One region of the Bradyrhizobium sp. JR4.1 genome, then DNA from elsewhere that is predicted to be linked to it. Evidence: riboswitches for the same ligand, from Rfam matches in the RefSeq annotation. Region 1 holds a riboswitch; the other holds the start of a gene.
The links. Region 1 has a riboswitch for cobalamin ahead of ABIB90_RS20690 (DUF1636 family protein). Riboswitches for the same ligand answer to the same signal wherever they lie in the genome.
Positions count from the first base shown of each region.

Region 2: linked by a shared signal. The riboswitch ahead of ABIB90_RS35770 (5-methyltetrahydropteroyltriglutamate--homocysteine S-methyltransferase) and the one ahead of ABIB90_RS20690 (DUF1636 family protein) in region 1 are both predicted to bind cobalamin.

Region 1 covers NZ_JBEPRY010000010.1:69,063-80,177, forward strand. The annotation lists gene ABIB90_RS20670 (precorrin-8X methylmutase) at 1-127, opposite strand, end outside; gene cobG (precorrin-3B synthase) at 127-1,290, opposite strand; gene cobN (cobaltochelatase subunit CobN) at 1,287-4,535, opposite strand; gene cobW (cobalamin biosynthesis protein CobW) at 4,535-5,584, opposite strand; gene ABIB90_RS20690 (DUF1636 family protein) at 5,581-5,964, opposite strand; cobalamin riboswitch at 6,060-6,277, opposite strand; gene cobO (cob(I)yrinic acid a,c-diamide adenosyltransferase) at 6,318-6,953, shown strand; gene ABIB90_RS20700 (cobyric acid synthase) at 6,964-8,412, shown strand; gene cobD (threonine-phosphate decarboxylase CobD) at 8,401-9,363, opposite strand; gene cbiB (adenosylcobinamide-phosphate synthase CbiB) at 9,375-10,313, opposite strand; gene cobU (bifunctional adenosylcobinamide kinase/adenosylcobinamide-phosphate guanylyltransferase) at 10,435-10,938, shown strand; gene cobS (adenosylcobinamide-GDP ribazoletransferase) at 10,935-11,115, shown strand, end outside.
Region 2 covers NZ_JBEPRY010000029.1:59,271-70,385, forward strand. The annotation lists partial or broken gene ABIB90_RS35765 (cytochrome-c peroxidase) at 1-90, shown strand, start outside; partial or broken gene ABIB90_RS35770 (5-methyltetrahydropteroyltriglutamate--homocysteine S-methyltransferase) at 723-1,786, opposite strand; cobalamin riboswitch at 1,889-2,088, opposite strand; gene ABIB90_RS35775 (4Fe-4S binding protein) at 2,220-2,423, opposite strand; gene ABIB90_RS35780 (EAL domain-containing response regulator) at 3,020-4,234, opposite strand; gene ABIB90_RS35790 (hypothetical protein) at 5,327-5,560, opposite strand; gene ABIB90_RS35795 (citryl-CoA lyase) at 5,557-6,384, opposite strand; gene ABIB90_RS35800 (CaiB/BaiF CoA transferase family protein) at 6,440-7,705, opposite strand; gene ABIB90_RS35805 (ABC transporter substrate-binding protein) at 7,762-8,781, opposite strand; partial or broken gene ABIB90_RS35810 (ABC transporter permease) at 8,796-9,586, opposite strand; gene ABIB90_RS35815 (ABC transporter ATP-binding protein) at 9,570-10,361, opposite strand; gene ABIB90_RS35820 (IclR family transcriptional regulator) at 10,561-11,115, shown strand, end outside.

The DNA.
Region 1 (11,115 bases):
CATGGATCATCCGCACCACCACCTGCTCCTCGTCCGGCGTGAAGCGCGCAAGATCGGCTTCAGCCCGGATGGTCGCAAAGGATTGCCGGTAGATCGCCGCGCCGTCGGTCTCGTACGAGTGCGGCATCAGTGCCCTCCCATCAGGATGGAGGGATCTCGGACAATGTCGTCGCGGTTCAGCCCACGCAGGATGGGCTCATCGCGTGTCGACCCGGCGCGCACGAGGTCGAAGCCGGCGCCGGTCGCGACCAGAGTGATGGCGGCGGGACCGGAATGGGCGCAGCCTTTGGCACAGCCGGAGACGTGGAGCCGTGCGGCCGCGCCGATGTTCGGGGCCAGGGCCGCGGCAAGGCCACGCGTATCGGCATGCGCCTCGCGACAGCGTGGCGCGCCGCTGCAGGCGATGACGCGCAGTGCGGGATCGTAGGCCTCGGTGATAAGACCGGTCACGTTCGGCATGGCGCGCTTGCCTTCGCTCAAAACCATCCGCCATGGCGTCATGCGCAGCGCATGCCCGCAACCGGCGAACTGGTTGAGCGTCGCATGCGCCATCTGCCCGAAGGCGACCCCGACCATCGCACCTTGCGCATAGAGGCCGGGACGCGCCGTGGCCATGATCGGCGCCGGCTCGGCCTCGCCGCGCAATGCCGCCGGCAAGATTGCACCGGCTGAAAGATGCGCCGCCATCCGCCCTCGCCCCCCTCTGGCGCCGCCTGAGGTCACGAACCAGTCGGCGAATGCGAGCGCGGTGGTCACGGCCTCGCCACGCGCGACGGAGCGGCCAAGTTTGTCGCCATCAGCCCGCACCAGCAGGCCGCCGGAACGATCGCGCTCGATCCGCACGTCGGCGGAATCGCCCGCAAGCACGCGTGAGGTGCCGTCATCGATGGCGAAGCCGAACTTGGTTGGAAGTTCGAGCTTGCTGTCAGCGAGCGCCTCCTCGAGCTCGGCGGCGAGCGATTGGGTCGCGTCCCCCGCACGCCAGAACGGCGTCACAAGGATGTTGCGACGGGATTCGGTGTCAGCATCCGGGTCGAGCAGCGCCAGTTGCGAAAGGCCGTCGAGCAGCAGCCTGTGGCTGGTCTCGTTGACGCCCCTGATCTGGAGATTGGCGCGGCTGGTCACGTCGATCAGGCCGTTGCCATGGCGTTCGGCGAGATGGGCCAGTCCGGAGATCTGGGCAGCTTCGAGCCGGCCGCCGAACGGACGCACGCGGACCACCAGCCCGTCGCCGGATTGCATCGGGCGCAGCGCGCCGGGACACCAGCCCTTGACCACGGAAGCGCTCATGACGCCTCCCGCAGCGCAGCCGCAATCGAATTGCGGCGCGTACGCCAGAGCGAGGCCTCATGCAGGCGCGTGAAACACGTCTCCATCGCCGCCAGTGCCGCCGGATTCTCGCGGCCCATGAAAGCGCGGACGTCCTCACTGCCGAGCGTCGCATCGTAATAGAGGTCGAACAGATGCGGCGGCACGGCGCCGGCCAGATGCGCGAAGGCGGCCATGTGCTCGAGCGTTGCGGTGATCTCGGCCGCCCCGCGAAAACCGTGGCGCATCATGCCCGCGATCCAGGCCGGGTTGGCCGCGCGCGCGCGGACGACACGGGAGATTTCCTCGGTCAGCGTACGCGCGTGCGGCTGCTCGGGGCGCGTCGCGTCGAGATGATAGAGCGATGGCCCTGCCGCACCGAGATGTGCTGCGGCGGCCGCAATGCCGGCCTCATGCGCAGCATAGTCGGCCGCGAGCAGAAGATCGGTTTCAGGCAGATCCTGCACGTGCACGAAAGCATCGGCGGATGCGAGCCGCTTCTCGATGCCGGCACGATCGGGCTTGATCTCGCCATCGGCCGAGAACGCCCATGACGATGCCGAGAGCCACGCTTCGCCGGCGGCGTCGCGCGTCTCGGGCGTGAAGGCGTCCGGGATTGCCGAGAGACCCACGCCGTATTGTCCGGGACGCGGCGCGAACACGCGCGATGTGCGATGGCGATATGGATTGTCATCGCCCTCGTCCTCGCGCGCCGACAGCGCCTCGGCTGCCGCCTCGAACAATTGCGCGAGGCCTGAGAAGACGTCGCGAAACAGGCCCGAGACACGCAGCGTGACGTCGATGCGGGGCCGGCCAAGCTCGGCAGGCGCGATGATGTCGTAGCCGGTCACACGGCCGGAAGCATGATCCCAGCGCGGTGCGAGGCCGGCCAGATGCAGCGCCATGGCAAACTCCTCGCCCGCGGTGCGCATCGTCGCCGAGCCCCAGAGATCGACGACAAGGCCCTTCGGCCAGTCGCCATGATCCTGCAGATGACGACGGAGCAATTCTTCCGCGAGCTTGATGCCTTGCGCATGCGCGGACGGCGTCGGCACCGCGCGCGGATCGACGGCAAAGAGATTGCGCCCGGTCGGCAGCACGTCCTGACGGCCGCGATACGGTGAGCCTGACGGCCCCGGCGCGACGCGCCGTCCTGCAAGCGCGGCCCCCAACGCGTCGCGTTCCGCTTCACCGCAGGCGCCGCGGCCGAACACGTGCAGGCCGTCGCCGAACTGGCTTTCCTTGAGATCGCAGACGAAGCGGTCGATCCGGGGGATCGCTTCGGCCGGCGCGGCCGCTGCATCGAGGCCAAGATCGTCTTCGAGGCCAGCCGCGCGTGCCTCGTCGCGGATCGCGGCGATCAGACGCTGGCGGCGGGCGGGGTCGAGGCCATCGGCCGTCGAGTACTCGTCGAGGAGCTGTTCGAGCCTGCGCAGCCCGTCCGGCACCGCTGATGCTGCGAGCTGCGGCGGCAGATGGCCGATCGTGACGGCGCCCAGGCGCCGCTTGGCCTGCGCGGCTTCGCCGGGATCGTTGACGATGAAGGGATAGATGACGGGCAAATCGCCAATCAGGGCTTCCGGCCAGCACGCCTGCGATAGCGCCACGGATTTTCCGGGCAGCCATTCCAGCGTGCCGTGCGCGCCCATGTGCACGACGGCATCACAGCCCTGCGCTCGGAGCCAGAGATAGAACGCGACATAGGCATGGCGCGGCGTGCGGGCGAGATCGTGATAGTCGACATCGCGCGTCGTCGCATCGCCACGCTCCGGCTGAACCGCGATGATCGAGCGGCCGCACTGAATCGCGGCAAAATGGAACGCGCCATCGCGACAACCCGGATCGGTCTCCGGCGCGCCCCAGGCTTGCGCGAGATCATCCTGCAAGACTTGCGGAAGGTGCAGGAGCGCAGCGCGGTAATCGACAACGCTCCAGCTCAAGGTCCGCTTGAGCAGCGTCTCACCGAGCGCATGGACCGGATCGACATCGAAGCCAGCCTCCGCGAGGTCGGACACCATGGCTTCGACCGAGGCCAGCGCATCGAGTCCCACCGCATGCGCAATCTGATGCGGACGGCCCGGATAGTTGGAGAGCACGAGTGCCATCCGCTTGTCGGCGGCTGGCTTCTCTGAAAGGCGCCGCCAGGCCGCAACGCGCGCGGCGACGGCCTTCACGCGCTCCTCGTCGGGCCTGTGTGCCAGATGCGAGAATTGCAGATCGGGATCGCGCATCGCGGCCGATTTGAAGCTCACCACGCCCGCAAACAGGCGGCCGTCGACCTCGGGCAGCACCACATGCATCGCGAGGTCGCCGGGCGACAGGCCGCGGAGCGAGCCGGCCCAATCCTCGCGCCGTGCCGTGGAGAGCGCGACCTGGAACACCGGGCAGGATGCGGCATCGAACGGCATCGTGCCGTCGTCGCCCATCGCCGAGAACGCCGTCGCATTGACGATGGCGGCCGGAGGATTTTGCGCGAGATACGTGCGCAACCAATCCGCAACGCCCGGGGCCTTCAGCGAGGTGACGAACACACCAAGCGCGTCGAACCCCTTCTCGCGCAGTGCGGCGATCAGGGCATCGACCGGGCCAGTGTCGGCAGCGGTGAGATAGGAGCGATAGAAGGCCACGAGCGCTCGCGGCCTGCCCTCACCCGACGCCGGCGCGGCAATGACGCCGCGCGCGGGATCGTAAAAGCCCATCTCGGGCACGGTCATCTCGCCGATAACTGGCCCCGCATAGAGGCCCGAAGCCAACGCAAGCTGCGCGATCGCGGCTTGCGCCGCGACGGGCCCGCCGGTGTCGCAGAGCACCTTGAGCCGCCGCAGCGTCGAGACCGGCAGGGTCGAATACGCATCCAGCCGCGTGTCGTCGCGGCCGTCAGCCGGCAGCACGGCCAGCACGATGCCGCGCTCCCTCGCCAGTTGCTGCAGGGCCGCGAGCCCATATGACCAATAGGATTCCCCACCGATCAGACGCACGAGGATGCCGCGCGCCTGCGCCAGCGTGCGCTCGATATAGGTGTCGACCGAGAGCGGATGACGCAGTTCGGCGAGATTGACGAGGCGTAGCGACGGCAGGCTGTCGCGACCACGGCGCCAACCGGCCGCGAACGCCGCTAGATCGGAATCCGAATACGAGAGCACCACGAGATCGGCCGGGTCCTGGCCGATGTCCCTTGGTATCGCGGTCTCCTCGAGACCGCGGCTCTCGCGGAAGACGACGTGCATCAGATACCAGATCCTGAAAGACCGAGTCCCGCCTTGATCGCGGCTTCATCAATATTTCCGTGCTCGCCGATCACGACGAGCTTTGATCGCCTCACACCCGCGCCCCAGGGCTTGTCGAACTGGTGGCGCACGCGCTCGCCGACCGCTTGCAGCAAGAGGCGCATCGGCTTGCCTTCCATCGCGATGTAACCCTTGACGCGCAGCACATTCTGCTCGCGCGCCAGCCGCTGAACGGATGCAACCAGCGCGTCGATATCGGTGACCTCGGGAAGATCGATCACGACCGACGCAAAATCGTCGTGCTCATGATCCTCCTCGCCGTCGTGATGCGAGGGACGCGCGGCGAGATCGTTCTCGGCGGCAGCACCGAGGCCGAGGATGAGGCGCACATCGATCGCACCGTCGGTGATCGCCAGCATCGGCACACGACGCGACATCTCGGCGGTGATCGCCGCCTTGGCGGCTTCGAGCCCTGCCGCGCCCGCAAGATCCGCCTTGGTCAGCAGCACGATGTCGGCGCAGGCGATCTGGTCCTCGAACACTTCCGACAGCGGCGTCTCATGGTCGAGATTCTCGTCCGCCGCACGCTGCGCCTCGACGGCGTCAGGATCGGGCGCGAAACGGCCGGCGGCGACAGCTTCGGCGTCGGCGAGCGCGATCACACCATCGACCGTGATCCGCGAACGGATCTCCGGCCAGTCGAACGCCTTCAGCAGCGGCTTGGGCAGCGCCAGGCCCGAGGTCTCGATCAGGATATGATCGGGGCGCACCGGGCGCGACAGCAGCTTCTCCATGGTCGGAATGAAATCGTCGGCGACGGTGCAGCAGATGCAGCCATTGGCGAGCTCGATGATGTTCTCTTCCGGGCAATTCGCATCGGCGCAGGATTTCAGAATCTCGCCATCGACGCCCTCGCTGCCGAACTCGTTGACGAGCACCGCGAGCTTCTTGCCGTTGGCATTGGCAAGCAGATGCTGGATCAGCGTGGTCTTGCCGGAGCCGAGAAAGCCCGTGACGACCGTGACCGGGACTTTTGCGAGCGAATTCATTCGGCGGCCTCCGGTACGACGGCCAAGGTGGGAATGGGGGGAATGCGGGCAAGCGATTGCTTGCGGAAGATCTCCGGGCGGCTGCGCCAGGGCACGAGGCCGTCGGGCGCGGCCGCATAGGCCGCGGCGCCCGCGACCACGTCGCTCGCATTCGCATCCGACAGACGGCCATAAACATAGGACCAGCGGCCGGGCGCGCTGAGCGCGACCGAGCAACCCTGGTTGCACGCAGACAGGCATTCGACGGGAACCACGCTGACGCCGTCGGGCACGCCGGCCTCGAGGATCGCACCATGGAGGCGCTTGCCCGGCGTCGTCTCGCCCTCGCCAAGCGTCTGGCCGGCGCGGCAGGTGATGCAGACATGAAGTGTGACGGTCATCGCTTCTTCCAGAATAAACAGCGGGAAGCGATGAGGCCCACGAACCGTTCTTGCGAAGGCCCGTTTCCCCGTCGCGGAACACCCCGTCCGCCGGTCCAAAATCGTCCGCGCTGGCAGGTCTCCCGGCTTCCGGAGCAGGGTTTCCCCTTCGATCCCCGCCTTCCCGATCCCCTAGGGGTCAGTGGCTTCGGGCATCTCTCCGGTCACGGTCGCGGGGGCGGCTGCATTTTGGAACCAAATCTTGCCGATTCGGACCCTATCGCATTCCCTCTTCGCCTGTCGTAGGACAGGAACCAACGCCGGGTCACCATTTGCCCCCGACCGCCTCTTGTCAAGCCGAAGGACCCCGTCCGATGACGTCAGAACCGGATACCCAGACGGCCGACGAAACCGACGCCCGTCACGCCTCGAAAATGGCGAAGAAGAAGGTCGCCCGCGACAAGATCATGGCGACCAAGAGCGGCGAAAAGGGCCTCATCATCGTCCACACCGGCGCCGGCAAGGGCAAGTCGTCCTCGGCCTTCGGCATGATCGTCCGCTGCGTCGCCCATGGCTTCCCCTGCGCGGTCGTGCAGTTCATCAAGGGCGCCTGGGACACCGGCGAGCGCCGCATGCTCACCGGTCATTTCGGCGACCTCTGCCAATTCCACGCCATGGGCGAGGGTTTTACCTGGGAGACGCAGGACCGCGCCCGCGATATCGCAGCCGCGCGCGCCGGCTGGGAAAAGGCCAAGGAACTGATCCTCGACCAGAATCTCCGCATGGTCGTGCTCGACGAGATCAACATCGCGCTGCGCTACGATTATCTCGACATCGCCGAAGTTGTCGATTTCCTGGTGACCTCGAAGCCACCGATGACGCATGTCGTGCTCACCGGGCGCAACGCCAAGGACGAGCTGATCGAGATCGCCGATCTCGTCACCGAGATGACGCTGATCAAGCATCCCTTCCGCTCCGGCATCAAGGCGCAAGCCGGCGTCGAGTTCTAAGAAACTCGCGATGGCGCGCGCATTGATGATCCAGGGGGCCGGCTCGGACGTGGGCAAGTCGCTCATCGTCGCCGGCCTCGCGCGCGCCTTTGTGCGACGCGGCCTGCGCGTGCTCCCGTTCAAGCCGCAGAACATGTCGAACAATGCTGCCGTCACGGTCGACGGCGGCGAGATCGGCCGCGCCCAGGCGCTCCAGGCGCTCGCCGCCGGCGTCGAGCCGCACACCGACATGAACCCGGTGCTGCTCAAGCCCGAGACCGATGTCGGCGCGCAGGTGATCGTGCAAGGAAAGCGCATCGCGACCGCGCGTGCGCGTGAATATGCGGCGATGAAGCCGTCATTGATGGGTGCGGTGCTGGAGAGCTTCGAACGGCTGAAGGCGCGCGCCGATCTCGTGCTAGTGGAAGGCGCCGGCGGTCCGGCCGAGGTGAACCTGCGCAAGGCCGACATCGCCAATATGGGTTTTGCGCGCAAGGCTGGCGTGCCGGTCGTGCTGGTCGGCGACATCGACCGCGGCGGTGTCATCGCGCAACTCGTCGGCATCAAGACGGTGATCGACCCGGATGATGCCGCGATGATCCAGGGATTTGTCATCAACAAGTTCCGCGGCGATCCCACGCTGTTCGACGACGGCTATAAGCTGATCGAAGAAAAGACCGCATGGCGCGGCTTCGGCGTGCTGCCCTGGTTCGCGCGCGCCGGCGAGCTGCCGGCTGAGGATGCGCTGGGCCTGAGCGATGCGCGCAAGCCGGGCCAATGCAAGATCGCCTGTCTCGCGCTGTCGCGGATCGCCAATTTCGACGATCTCGATCCGCTCAAGCTCGAGCCTGGCGTCGATCTCGTGATGGTGCGGCCGGGCGAGGCAATTCCCGGCGATGTGCGCCTCGTCATCATTCCCGGTTCGAAATCCACCCGCGGCGACCTCGCCTTTCTGCGCGCGCAGGGCTGGGACATCGATCTCCTGGCTCATTACCGCAGAGGCGGCCATGTGCTCGGCCTCTGCGGTGGCTATCAGATGCTCGGACGAAGCGTCACTGATCCCGAGGGGATCGAGGGACCCGCGGGCGATACACCGGGTCTCGGACTTCTGGACGTCGAGACGGTGATGACCCCGCAGAAGACGCTGACGCGTGTCGCGGCCGTGCATGCCGCGACGGATCAGCCGATCGAGGCCTACGAAATCCACATCGGCCGCACCGATGGGCCGGATCGCACGCGGCCATTCGCAAGGCTGAACGGCGAACTGGAAGGCGCGATCTCACGCGACGGACGCGTGCAGGGCAGCTATCTGCACGGCCTGTTCACGTCGGATGATTTCCGCAAGGCGTTCTTGGCGAAGCTCGACATTCCCGCAGGCAACGAGCCCTATCACGCCAGGGTCGAGAGTGCGCTCGATGCGCTTGCCGATCACATCGAGCAACATCTCGACGTCGACGGCCTGCTCGCGCTAGCGCGCTAGCGCCTCGGCCAGGCGGGTCCATTCGGAGTCGCCGCCCGGAAGCCCGAGGCGCAGCCATGTCGGCTCTCGCGCGAACACGCGCGACCAGATATGGCGACGCGCCAGTCTCTCCTGCGCCGCAAGCGCGTCAGGCGTCTCGTAGAGACGAAACAGCTGCGTGCCGCCAACGAGCGTCCAGCCTTGCGACCGCACCATGCCGTCGAGGCGAACGCAGTCTCGCGCCAGCCGCGCGGACGTGGCCTCGGCCCAGGCATCGTCATGCAGAGCGCGGCAACCGATCGCGATCGCCGGTCCCGAGACCGGCCAAGGCCCCGACATCGATGCGAGCCTGGCGATGTCGGAGGAATTGCCGAGCGCGAAGCCGAGCCGCAGGCCGGCAAGGCCGTAAAACTTTCCAAAGGAGCGCAAAATCAGCAGCCCCGGCCGGTCCTCGGATGCAAGCGAAAGCTGCGGTGCCACATCGGCAAAACTCTCGTCGACGACGAGACGGCCGACGCGCGGCAGCAGTGACAGCAAATCCCTTGGTGTGTGGCATCGGCCGTCGGGATTGTTGGGATTGACGACAATGGCGAGGTCCGCGCCCGCCAGTGCGTCGAGCTCCCCGACCTCCTGGACCTCCCAGCCCGCAGCCGAGAGGACCCCCGCATATTCGTTGTAGGTCGGCGCGAGGATGCGCGCGCGGCCGGGCGGCGCAAGTTGCGGCAGCAGTTGAATTGCAGCTTGTGCGCCGCCAAGCGCAACGACCGCCGCGCTCGTGCGATAAGCGTGCCGCGCCGCCTGATGCAGCGCCTCGATTCCGCCGCGGGACGGCAACGCGCTCCACGCGCGCGAGCTCACCTCGCCCACGGGATAAGGCAGGCGGTTGATCCCGGTCGACAGATCGATCCAGTCCTCCGCGCGACCGCCGAAACGCTGCTGGGCCTGATCGAGATTTCCACCGTGCTCGCGCATGCGTTGTTCTTTCACGCGAAGGCCAGGATCGCAAGGATGCCGGCGAGCAGCAGCATGGCGCGGCGGTAGACCGTCAATCCCCGATCGATGTCGGCGGCAAGCGGATCGCGCGCACCTTCATTCAGCCATGGCTCGTTCGTGGTGCTGCCGTGATAGATCCGCGGACCGCTGAGCCGCACACCAAGCGCACCCGCCATCGCTGCTTCCGGCCAGCCGGCATTGGGCGAACGGTGACGGCGTGCATCCCGCGTCATGCACGACAGCGCCTCTGATCGCCGTGGCGCCAACAGAACGAACAGAAATCCGGTCAGCCGCGCCGGAACGAAATTGGCGACGTCGTCGATGCGCGCCGCGGCCCAGCCGAAAGCTTCGTGGCGTTCGGAGCGATGGCCGATCATGGAGTCCAGCGTGTTGATCGCTTTGTAACCCAAAATGCCGGGCAGACCGAACAGCGCGCCCCAGAACACCGGTGCGACGATGCCGTCAGACGCATTCTCGGCGAGGCTCTCGATCGCCGCGCGCGCGATGCCGGCCTCGTCGAGCGTCAGGGGATCGCGGCCGACGATGCGCGAGACCGCGTCGCGCGCGGCGGCGATGTCACCGGCCCGCATGGGATTTGCGACGGCAGCAACGTGGTCGAGCAACGAGCGCAGCGCGACCAGCGGCCAGGCGAGGACGCCGACCAGCACGACCTGGATCTCCAAGGGAAGCAGGGACTGAAGCGCCCAGCCGAGCGCAACGGCGAGCCCGATCACCGCGAGCGTTCCGGCAAGACCGGCGGCGCGGCGAAACGCTGGCGGATCAGACGATCGATTCCAGGCGGTGTCGATGGCAGAGATCAGCCGGCCCAGCCAGGTGACGGGATGGCCGATCCGCGCGAACAACCACGACGGCCAGCCCAACAGGGCATCCACCGCCATCGCCACCGCCATCGCACCCACAAAACCCACACCCGTCTCCTGTCCTGCCCCTGTTGCGCAAAGGGTGGCCGGAGCGCAAGCCCCTGATTGGCGGATTTCGGCTTTGTTTTTGGCCGCGTTTGGTGATTAGTCAGGCCCACAGGAGACCGTTATGGCCATCATCTTGATCACGGGCGGAGCGCGATCGGGCAAGAGCAAGCGTGCGGAAATGCGCACGCGCGCCTTTCCTGGGCAGCCGGTCTATGTCGCGACGGCCGAGGCTCTCGATGCCGAAATGGAGGCGCGCATTGCCGGGCATCGCGCGCGCCGCGGAACAGACTGGATCGAACGCGAAGTGCCGCTCGATCTCGTTCCCGCGCTGGTCGCAAGCGACGGCGGCGGCGCGCGGCTCGTCGATTGCCTGACGCTGTGGCTCTCTAACCTCATGCATGCGGAGCGCGACTGGGAACGCGAGATCAAGGAGCTTGCCGGTGCCCTGCCCCGGCTGAAAAGCCCCGTCGTTCTCGTCACCAACGAAGTCGGCCTCGGCATCGTCCCCGACAATGCGCTGGCGCGCAGCTTCCGCGACGCCGCCGGGTTCATGAACCAGGCCATCGCGGCCGTCGCCGACGAGGTCGAATTTATCGTCGCCGGCCTACCGATGAAACTGAAATGATGCCGCGCGCCGAATTCTTGCAGGACGTCATCGCCGATCTCAGGATGGCGGCATCGTTCGTGACGATCCTCCCCGTGGCATCGTCGAAGCCCGCAGCTGACGGCGCCGTCGCGCGCGCGACCTGGGCGCTGCCCGTGGCGGGACTGCTGGTCGGCCTTGCCGGCGCCCTGGTCTACA
Region 2 (11,115 bases), on a different contig from region 1:
AATTCGCTGACCCGGCGGCTGCCTAAGATCGAGTATCCGATACCACCCACGCGTACGAACACCACACCAGAGCCTTCTATAGACAAATAGGTTAACGCACCGGCCCCATGCGTTGGCTCCAGATGCGGTGCAACGACCCTGACCGATCTCGTGCACTAAAAAAACGCCCGGCCTCCTCGGGAGGCCGGGCGAAAGTCACGCCGGAGCGAGCTGCTTTATGAATCGCACCAGCTTTCGTCGGTAGGGAGGACTACCGGCGATCGATTTACGGCGAGGGCATTCGCCGTCAAACAACGAGGAGCGGAGATCGCTCCGCGCGAAATCTGGAGCCTCTTGCCTTCCACTCCTGTGGGAAATCTCAGGACTTGACCACCACTCGCCCGCTGTCCGGTTGGCAAGGCAGTGCCTTGCTCAAGCTGGGATCCTTCGCGCAACCGGTTTCGGTGCCGTGCCCTGAAACTCAAGCCGCCGTTTGCTTGGCGCAGCAGCATCCCCAAGCACCAACAGCGCTCGATTATCTTTCCCGAGCATCGTGCCAAAGCGCCAATTTTCGTATGACATTCCGTAAGGGCGGTAAAATTGATTGTTATGATGGCACACATCCACGCGATGGATAAATGAAACAGTCGGGCTGCGGTTCGCGTACAGCGTTAATGACTATGGAATATGTCACCTGATCGGCACGAAAGTTCCTTGATCTTCTGAACTGAGAACGCCAGCTACGTCTTCACATTGGGATCGAGATCGGTCTCTAGCTCAATGTCGATCGGAACATGAAGCAGCGAGCAGGAGGGAGCAACCTGAACACGGTCCCTACCCAGGTTTTGGACCAGAGGGGCAAGTTGGCGGAGCAGCGGCGGAAGATTGGAGCGCCACACGTTGCGACCATCGACGACGCCTAGCGAGACCACGAGATCTCTAGGAGCTGTGGCGACAATTGTGTCCAACTGGTCGGGCGCCCGAACCAGGTCCACATCAAGCCCGGCAACGGGCAAGGCCAAGGTTGTTTCAAGATTGTCGCCGATAGCCCCGAAATAAGTGGCCAGCATGATTTTAAGCGCCGGCACGGCCTTTGCGAAATGAGCATAGGCCCGGCGGACAGCCGCCCGAGATGCCTCATCCAGGTCCATCACTAGGGATTGCTCATCGAGCTGAACCCATTCAGCACCGCGCGAGGCTAGTTCGCGGAGAACATCGACATAGACTGGGAAGAGTCGATCAAGCAACGACAACGGATTGAATGCTGGATTTGAGCTTTTGCCGAGCTTCAGGAAAGTGACTGGGCCAACCAGGACGGGGCGCGTCTGCTAGCCGAGACTTTTTGCCTCCTCATACTCCTCGATCGGCTTTCGGGAGGAATACTTAAAGATTTGATCCTGGTGAAATTCCGGCACCATGTAGTGGTAGTTGGTATCGAACCACTTCGTCATCTCCTGCGCGGCTACGCCAGGCCCATGCTGAGCGTGACCACCGTCCTGAGCGCCACGTGCCATGGTCTTGAGCGACACAGGACAGTCGGTCCAGCCGTATACGTCGGGAATGGCACCGACCATTACGCTAGTATCGAGCACATGGTCGTAGAGCGAGAAGTGATTTGAAGGAATGACGGTCGCGCCGCGGGATTTCTGCCGTGCCAATTCGCGGCACGAAGTCCACTTCCCGCCTCGAGGAACTCGGCTGCGCTGGACTTTCCCGCCCAGTAGCTCTCGAGCGCGAACTTGAGCTCGCGTCGTGGGCCGATGCGTGACGTCCCCAGTGTGGCAACGGGAAGCGACCGAATAGACATAACTTAGACCCCATGATTGGGGGCAAAGGCCATGTCGGACGCGTGCAGCGAATGTCGCGTGAACGACAGCTGCTAGGCGCACCACCGGGACACCCCGCCCGTGGACGATATCTTGTCGAGGCAGGTCTCCTGGCTCGCGGGTCGTCGCTGCTGTCCGGCCTTCCCGAAGCCGCATGGCTTCAGTGACTTCGTTGGACAGCGGCTCGCCGTTCACAGTTGCGGGGACAGCGCTGGGATTACACCGGCTTCCCTCTTAGCTCCGGATCAAACGAAATCCGGAGACCACGACTTCCGGCATTATGCGGACGGGGATCGATGCGCCAACCTACCGAGCCTGGCTGCGATGTTGCCCAAGTCATTGCGAGCCGTACTAGGTAGGCTATGACAATCTGAGGCGAAATCGAGCGATGAAGGTTTCTCGACACGGGGCTGGCTATGCTGCCTTAGACGGGACACAGGTGTCAGGCACCGGACAGACGACCGCGCATTGCGGCGTGTCGCAATGGCCCTCGCACTCCGTACACTTCTTGGCGTCGATAACGTAAATGTCACGCTTGAGGCTGATCGCCGCGTTGGGACACTCGAACTCACATGCACCACAAACCGTACATTGCGAAGCGACGATCTTGTAAGCCATACCTTCCGACTCCTTTGGGCGAACGATGCGATTCGCGATCCCCTTCAAGGGCCGTGCCAAACAGACGCGTTCAATGCTGGGCAATTCGCGCAATTGTGCTGCCCGGGTCTGAGACCATGTTACATCTGCGACAGCAACAGGCCGTCTCAATTTCGAGCTATACGAGCCCTCGGACCCTGCACGAGAGCCAGTCGCGACTCAACCAGTGCGCGCTTCCAGGTTTGTCTGTCACGGCAGCGCGGGACCAACCGAGGCTCGACGATTCCGAACCGGCGGCGCGACTAAAAGCCGCGAGCCAACGCGTCTACGCCGGATCTCGGCAGACCTTCGGTCACACGCCCTGACCGGAGGTTTTTTGCAAACCTCGCTGATGGCTGCAACGTTATCTCCGCGGAACTGGCTGAGACTGGCCAAAAACAGTCTGTGCTACAAAACGCTCCGCGTCGGCGCTTCGGAGAGAAATGAAGTTGCGCTGGGAGGAGCGACACTGGCTTTGCAAAGTGACCGCCTATCAGCACGCCTGGTACAGTAGGCGCAGCAGTGCGGACGAGCGCTGGTCCGCTTTGCCTGGCCGTGCTTAGCCACCTGTCGTGCAACTATTTTGGACGAAGTGGAGGAGGGCTGAAGGATGATTGTGCAAATTGCTTCAGCGGCATGGCCTTTCCGAACAGATGGCCCTGCGCAAGGTCGAAGCCGAGTTCGGTCACAGCAATCAGGTCGGCCTCGCTCTCCACACCTTCGGCGACAGTGCGCACACTGTACTCTTTGGCTAGATCAACGATATGGCGGCACACCGTTCGCTTCAGGGCCCCATTTCCGCAACCAGAGATGAACTTCCGGTCTACTTTCAACTTCATGAACGGGAATTTCTCCACCCCCATGAGCTGCGGCCAATTGGTGCCAACATTGTCGATTGCAAGGCCAATGTTGTGAAAGCGAACCTCACGCGCGACCTCGATCAGGAGATCTAGGTTCTGGATGGCCTCCTTGCTCGCGATTTCAATCGTCAAGCCGCCGAAATCCGGGTGCGACGGCATGCGCTGACAGAGATCACGTACCCCCTGCGGGTCAATCAGGAATGCGGCCGGGAGATTGATGGAGAGATCGATCGAAGTTTGGTGCTCCAGAAGATAGTGCCAATCCCTGATGGCGCGGTCGATCACGAACTGCGACAACTCCCTAAAATGCGGATCGTGAGGCTCCGGGATGAAATAGGCTGGTGGAACAACGCCCCAGGTCGGGTGCCGCATTCGCACAAGCGCCTCGGCGCCGCGGCGGCTGAGGGTACACGCGTCAAACTTCGGCTCATACCAGAGCTCAAGCCAGCCAGCGTGTAAGGCTTCTCCGACATGGACCGCCGGACGGGGCGCCGGCTCTCTGGGCAAGAGCATGGCGACCCGATCGCGCAACGTCTCAGCTGCAAACGGCGTCCTCAGCGGCGGCAGCATAGCAAGTCCATATTCGCCCCCCACCTGCTGCACTGCCGTCATGACGATCGACTCGCGGGCGCCGAACGCCAGCACTTTGCCCGCAAATTCTTCGCGTACGAGTATCTCGAGCAATCGTCCAGGCTCGATGCGATCCGAGCCAATGCCGAGCAGGATCAGATCAGGGAACTCCGTGCAGAGTACGTGCGACAACTCGTCAGCAGTGCCGCATTCGCTGATAACAAACCCCATACCCTCCAGCACATCCCGAAGAAAGGCGCGCAGATGCCGCTTTCCGCCCGCCACGCACGCTCGCGGCCGCACCTTACGGTGCCCGAAGATTACAGGTTTTCGTCCGACAAGTTCGGCCTGCCCATGCCCCATCGCAACCACTCCCGTTCCGTGATGGTCCCTTAAACGAGGAGCGAAGGTCCAAACAAGCTGTGCTTGGCATTATCTCTCGATTCTTCGAGGTAAGCTTAAGATGGTGCACTAGCGTGCAAAATCTTTCGCGGTGTTGTTCACACGATTTTGTCGGCGCATGCGTATGATACCTGGCCGGCTTCGCGCAACTTTGTACGAGTGACGCACGCGGTTGTCGGGAATCTCACCTTCGGGTGCGCGGACCCGGTGCGCCCTATGTGCTGCGATCATCATGGTGCGAGATCTAATTGATGGACTCGCTTGTGAGTGACGATCGGCAATCACTCTTACGGCGACAACTTGCACTTTCTTCAGCTCTGCTGCTTATAGCGAGTGCGGAAGTCCCATTCTCTACCGAGCTTGATAGTTGCTCTCATTTGCGGTTTCTGTATCTTTCTGGCTATGAATTTCCTCAAGAGGGGCTAACGTTACGGGTGTTCGTGTTGGAGATGAAGCGCAAGGTCTGTCCCACGGGGCACGGCTTTGCACAAAAGGCGTGCCAGGAGCTGAGGACGCGATTGCAGAAGTGGTCGAAAAGCTCTTTCTGAACTAGGTGGCCCCGGACCGGAGTTCAGCCTTGAAGGCGCGAAGCAGGCGGCCTTGTGCCTGATTCAGGATCCCGAAGAGGGGTTCATTTTTGTCATCGAGCAACAAGCCACCGGGCAGATTGTAGGGGTCGCCACCATCTCGGCCGTACAGGCCGTGAGAGTTAGCCGGAGCCTACGGCGTGCTTCAGGATTCATGGATTTGTCGCGACTTCCGAAGCTCTCGCCACGGTCGGCGTTTGCTCGAGGCGGTACATTCGGAGGCGAAGTGCCGAGGCTGGCAGATGATTGAGGTTGCGTTGCCTCCGGATAGCTATCCGGGCTTAGAACGGGTGCGCCGTTTCGGGGATATCGGGTTGGAGGGTTGCGCTCATTGCGGTGGCCTAGCAACGGCCGGATCGTGCCGCACTGCGGATCGAGTTCCATGAGGCCTTCATGTAGTCCGCCACCGGCAGCCGGCCATCCGGTGCGATCTTCAAACCGTTCGGCCAGCCGTCATATTCGATGATCAGAGACCAGGCGCCGTCTGGTGAAATCCGGTAAATGCGGCCGAAGGGGTATCGACGACGTAGAGATTTCCGGACTTGTCGAACGACGGCCCCTCGATGAAACCATCCACTAGATGACCCCCGCGGTTGGCATCAGCCCAGTCCCAGGAAACATCCGGGCGACGAAATTGCGCCGGCATCGAGGAGAACTCGCGAGGCTCGACCAGCTGAGGCGGCTTGTCCAGATACATCATGACGCGCCTCCCAATGTGCGGCGCGGCTGGCCCTCATATTTGTAGCCGAACTGCTTGGGCATCGGTCCCTTGTTGCGATCCTTGCGCCCGGTCTGCTCCCACGCATGCGCAAGGATTCCAACCGCACGCGACAGGCAGAAGACCCCGCGCGCCAGCGCAGGCGCAAAGCCCAGCTCGCCGTAAATGACCGCGGTGGCGCCATCAATGTTCATCGGAATGAGTTTGCCCTTGCGCTGCTGCATCGCGCGCTCGATCGCGCGGGCGGCCCTGGCATAATCGCCGCTGACGCTGCCCTCGTCGGCAGCGGCATCCACCAGCGCCAATAGCGGTGCTGCGCGCGGGTCGACCGGATGAAACCGGTGGCCGAAACCGGGCAGATATTTGCCGCGTCTTGCGGTGAAATGGTCGATCGCGGCGGAAGCGGCCTCGCCGATCTCCAGCCCATCGCGCCGTCGCAACACATCTTCGTACAGTTCGATTGCCTGCTCTCCTGCTCCGCCATGTACGTCATCGAGCGTATTGATTGCGGAGGCGATTGCACCGTTCAGGGGCAGGCCGCAGCTCACCGCCATTTGCGCGATCGCGATGGAGGGCGCGTGCGGACCATGGTCGATGGACGCGACCAGCGCAGCTTGTAGCAAATGCTCCTGCGCGGGCGTCGGCAGATCGCCGCGCAACATCAGCCAAATCATGGCGGGAAAGGAAATCCGGCCGATTAACTGTTCGATCGGATAGCCCCGATAGGCGATGCGACCGGGCACGATATCGCAGATCGAGGTTCGCCACCAATGGGCGGCTTGCTGTCGCAATTCTTGTTCGCTCATTTCCGGCTCCATCCATTCAACCTGCCGATCGCCAACCGCTACAAGCCGTTGGGCGTCATGATGCCGTTCCGTTCGTGGCCACGCGAGCTGCCGGAAGATCGGTCTCGCCCTGATGTGGCGTGCCGACCGCGCGGCTCGACACCAGCCTCTCAACATCTGCATGCGAATAGCCGAGCCGCTTCAGCCATTTCTCAGTGTCGGCGCCGAGTGCTGGAGCTGGTGAAGGCACCGGAAACTCCTCATTCAGCCGGAAGCCTGGCCGCGTGATTCGTAACGGCCGCGCACCAGCCTCTTCCGGCACCAGCGCCTCGACGAACCGGCGATCGAGCAACTGTGGCTGCTGCAAAACTTGCGAGACCGTCAGCACGCAGCCTGCGGGAACACCAGCCAAATTCATTTGGGACTCCCATTTATCAGCAGGCTTGCAGCTCAGTGCCTTGTTCAACTCCGCGTTCAGCGCTGCGCGATTGACCTTGCGCATCTCGCGCCCTGCGAAGCGTGGGTCCGTCTTCAGGTCCGGTCGGCCGATCAGGTCACATAGCGCTTCGTATTGCTTCTGCTCGTTGGCGGAAATATTCAGCGGGCCTGTTGCCGTGCGGAACGTGCCGGACGGAGCCGCCGTGAAGTTCTCGTTGCCCATAGGCTGCGGCTCGACGCCGGCGTTCAGGTGGTTGGAGACAACCCATCCCATCGCTGCAACCGTGGCCTCGAGCAGGGACACGTCGATGAAGCGACCTCGGCCGCTGTGCCGCTGTTCGACCAGAGCCGCGGCGATGGCAAACGCAGCTGTCAGTCCCGCGATGGTGTCCGAGATCGGAAAGCCGGTGCGCAGCGGAGCCGAAGCTGTATCGCCGGTGACGCTCATGGCTCCGGAGAGACCCTGGACGATCTGGTCATAGGCCGGACGGGCGGACCACGGCCCGCTCTGCCCGAAACCGGAGATCGCGCAGTAAATAAGACGCGGATTCTGCCTGCTGAGCACATCTACGCCCAGGCCAAGCCGTTCCATCACTTTCGGCCGGAAGCTTTCGAGCACCACGTCGGCTTCCTTGACGAGCCGCAAGAACACCTCGCGGCCCGAATCTGACTTCAAGTCCAACGCCACGGATTGCTTGCCGGCGTTCACGGCGACGAATGAAAGTCCCTGCAGGCGCTCTGACCTTTGCGGATCGGCTCCGAGTCGCCGCGCCAGGTCGCCGCCGTTCGGATTTTCGACTTTGATCACCTCCGCGCCAAGGCGCGCGAGGTGGTAACCGCAGAACGGCCCGGCCAGCACGTTGGACAGGTCGAGGACGCGGAAGCCGGTTAGCGGCAGAGACATCTGAAGAAGCCTTCCTCTTAAATGATCCGATCGCGAGGGGCCGGGTCTGTGTGCGGCTATTTCAGCTGCTGCGCGGCCTGTTCGGCGAAGCGATTGGTGAAGGTCTTGCTCAGGTCGATCTTTGCGGCAGCGATTTTTGGATCGAAGTCGCTCAGAACAGCCAATGGGACCTTGGCCGCCTCGATGTCCATCTGCCCGGTTGGCGAGAACAGCGCTTTCGACGCGCTCATGATTTGGATATTCACGTCGCGATTGTCAGTCTTGTAACCAGGGGGTATCGCATCGACGAGCTGCTCCGTCGACACGGAGTTGATCCAGCGGTGAGTTTTGAGCAAGGCGTTAACCAGGCGCTGAACCGTTTCCGGATTTTTGTCGATGAAGGACTGCTGCAGGTAGAGACACGCGGTCGGATAGATTCCGCCGAAGGCCTGTTTTGAGCCTTCGACCGTGCGCGCGTCGAACAGCGGTATCGCCCCGTTCTTGCGCGCGAGAAGCGTTGCGATAGGGTCGAAGTAGACGAGCGCGTCGATGTTCTTGGCCTCAAGCGTCACCAAGCCCGGTGCGCCGCTGCCGGCCGCGATGATATTCACATCGCGCGGGCCCAATCCTGATTTCTTGATGTAGGAGCGCGCCATGGTGTCGGTCGATGATCCCGCCGCCGTGATCCCGAGCTTAAGACCCTTCAGGTCGGCGCCGGTCTTGACCTTATCGGCTAGCTCAGTGCGGACACCGAGCAACACACCTGGAATGTCATTGAGCAGGAACACGCAGGAAATTTGCTTGCCCTGCGCTTGCATCTGAATGGTGTGATCGTAAAATCTGACAGTGCCGTCGACCGAGCCGCCGACCAACGCCTGCAACGCCTTTGAGCCACCGGCCTGGAAGTTCTCGACGGTCACGTCGAGGCCCTCGTCTTTGAAGGCGCCGAGCTTCACACCAAGTTCGAGAGGCATATAGTTGAGGATCTGTGACCCCACGGCGATCTTCAACTTTGTTTTCTCGGGCTCGGCGGCATTCGCGGACATGACCGAGAAAGCGGCCACCATGACCAGCATCAGGCGTGTGAAAACGTGCATGCGAACCTCCGTGACTATCGGGACAGCGTTAGCATCAGCCTTCGTGGGCAGGCGCTGGCCTGCCAGACCATGAGCCGCTTTTCCGCGCGGTCGACGATAGCATCGAGGACAACGACGAAGGCGGAGAGAACGATAATTCCTGCATCACCCCGGCGGCATCGAGGACGCCCTCGGCCTGCGCAATCAAGTGCCCCAATCCCGCGGACGAGCCGAGATACTCCGCAACCACCGCGCCCAGAACGGCCATGCCGACGGATACCCGCAGGCTGGACAGAATCCAGGTTGTGGCGGACGGCAGGTAGATGTGGCGCAGCAGAGAGGACTTCGATGCACGCAAGCGGGCATTGGCCAGCACGACCGGATTGACCTCGCGGACTCCTTGGAACGTGTTGAAGAATGCGACGAACAGAACCGGCGTCACGCCGAGCGCGACCTTGGAGGTGAGCCCCAATCCGAACCAGATGACAAAAATGGGTCCCAGCAAGATGCGTGGGATGGCATTGAACATCTTGATAAAGGGCTGAACGACTTCGGCCGCAAATTGGCTTAAGCCCAGCCAAATACCAAGCACGGTGCCGATTCCGATACCGGCGAGGAACGACAGGACCGTCTCCAACAGCGTTATGCCAACATCGGTCCAAAAGTCCGCCGTCGATATCCACTCGCCTATTCTCGCGACAAGCGTCGACGGGGCCGGAAAGAAGAAAGGATCGATCAGCCCGCCCCTCACACCCAGTTCCCATATCAGGATCACACCGAGGAAGATGGCGAACTGCGTGAGAGCGACCTTACCCCTGCGTCGCATAGCTTTTCTCCACTTCGGCGCCGAGCAGCAACCAGATTTCACGATAAAGAGCGACGAATTCGTCGGTGGTCTGGAGCGCCGAGACATCGCGTGGACGTGGCAGCGTGATCCTGACATCGCCAACCATGCGGCTGGCGGGACCCGCGGACATCACAACAACGCGGTCCGCCAGCGTGATCGCTTCGTCGAGATCATGCGTGATGAAGACGAGGGAGCGCCGGTCCGCCTGCCAGAGTTCGAGCAGGATGCGGTGCATGAGACGACGTGTGTGAACATCCAACGCGGAGAAAGGCTCATCCATCAGGACGATCTTCGGCTCCATGATCAGCGTCTGGGCCATCGCGACACGCTTGCGCTGCCCGCCGGACAATTGATGCGGATAGCGCTCCTCGAACCCTTTCAGGCCGACTTTGGCGAGCCAGGGCCGAGCCTGCGTGCGCGCCTTCTCGATCGAACTGCCCTGAAACACGAGTCCAAGCCCGACATTGTCCTGCGCGGTCTTCCAGGGCAGCAGCCCTTCCTGTTGCAGCATGTAGCCGGGCTGACCATTCAGGCCGGTAAGCGACTTGCCGAAGATGCGAACGTCCCCCGCGGCGGGCTCCAGCAGTCCGGTCACGGTGTTGAGAATAGTCGATTTCCCGCAGCCGGTCGGTCCCACCACTGCAACGAATTCGGTCTCGCCGACCTGGAGGTTCATACTTTTCACGGCGGTGAAGTCGCCGAAGCGAATCATCACGTCGCGCAAGTCGACGGCAAGTGCCGGCCGCCCCGCCATTGTTTCGCTCCATAGAATTTATTCTGCTGTTCGAAACAGATAACTGGCGGTATCCCTGAAGTCAAGTACGTTCTGGTGCACAGAAACGAAGATTCCCCATGGGGCACTGGACTTTCTACCAATTCTGGCTATCTGTTCTGTATAGCAGAACAAGGGGCCATGAATGGCAAAAACGGGGGTCGATGCTGTTGGGCGGGCCTTGGCGATCCTCAAGGCCTTCGCCCCCGAGCGCGCGGCCATGACGCTGACGGAGATTGCGGAGGCAACCGACCTCTACAAGAGCACGGTCCTTCGCCTTGCCGCATCGCTTGAGGCAGATGGCTTCCTGGTGCGGGGCGTCGACCGGCTATTTCGACCGGGACCGGAGCTATGGCGCCTAGGGGCGCTTTATCAGCGCGGGCTCGATCTCGGTGATCTCATCAGACCCTCGCTCCATCGTCTGGTCGAGGTAACTGGAGAGACCGCATCCTTCTACATCGCCGAGGGCGACGAGCGCATTTGCCTTTATCGGGTCAATTCTCCGCGTTCAGTTCGGCATCACCTCGAAGAAGGTCAGCGATTGCCCATCGATCGCGGCGCCGCCGGCCGTGTTCTTGCCGCCTACCGCGATTCTGCATCAGCTGATGGAAAGAAGATCAGAGATCGGGGTTTCTACGTTTCGATCGGCGAGCGCGATTCTGAGGTCGCGGCCGCAGCCGTGCCCGTGATCGACCTTCATGGCAAATTGCGCGGGGCGCTCTCCGTCTCCGCCATT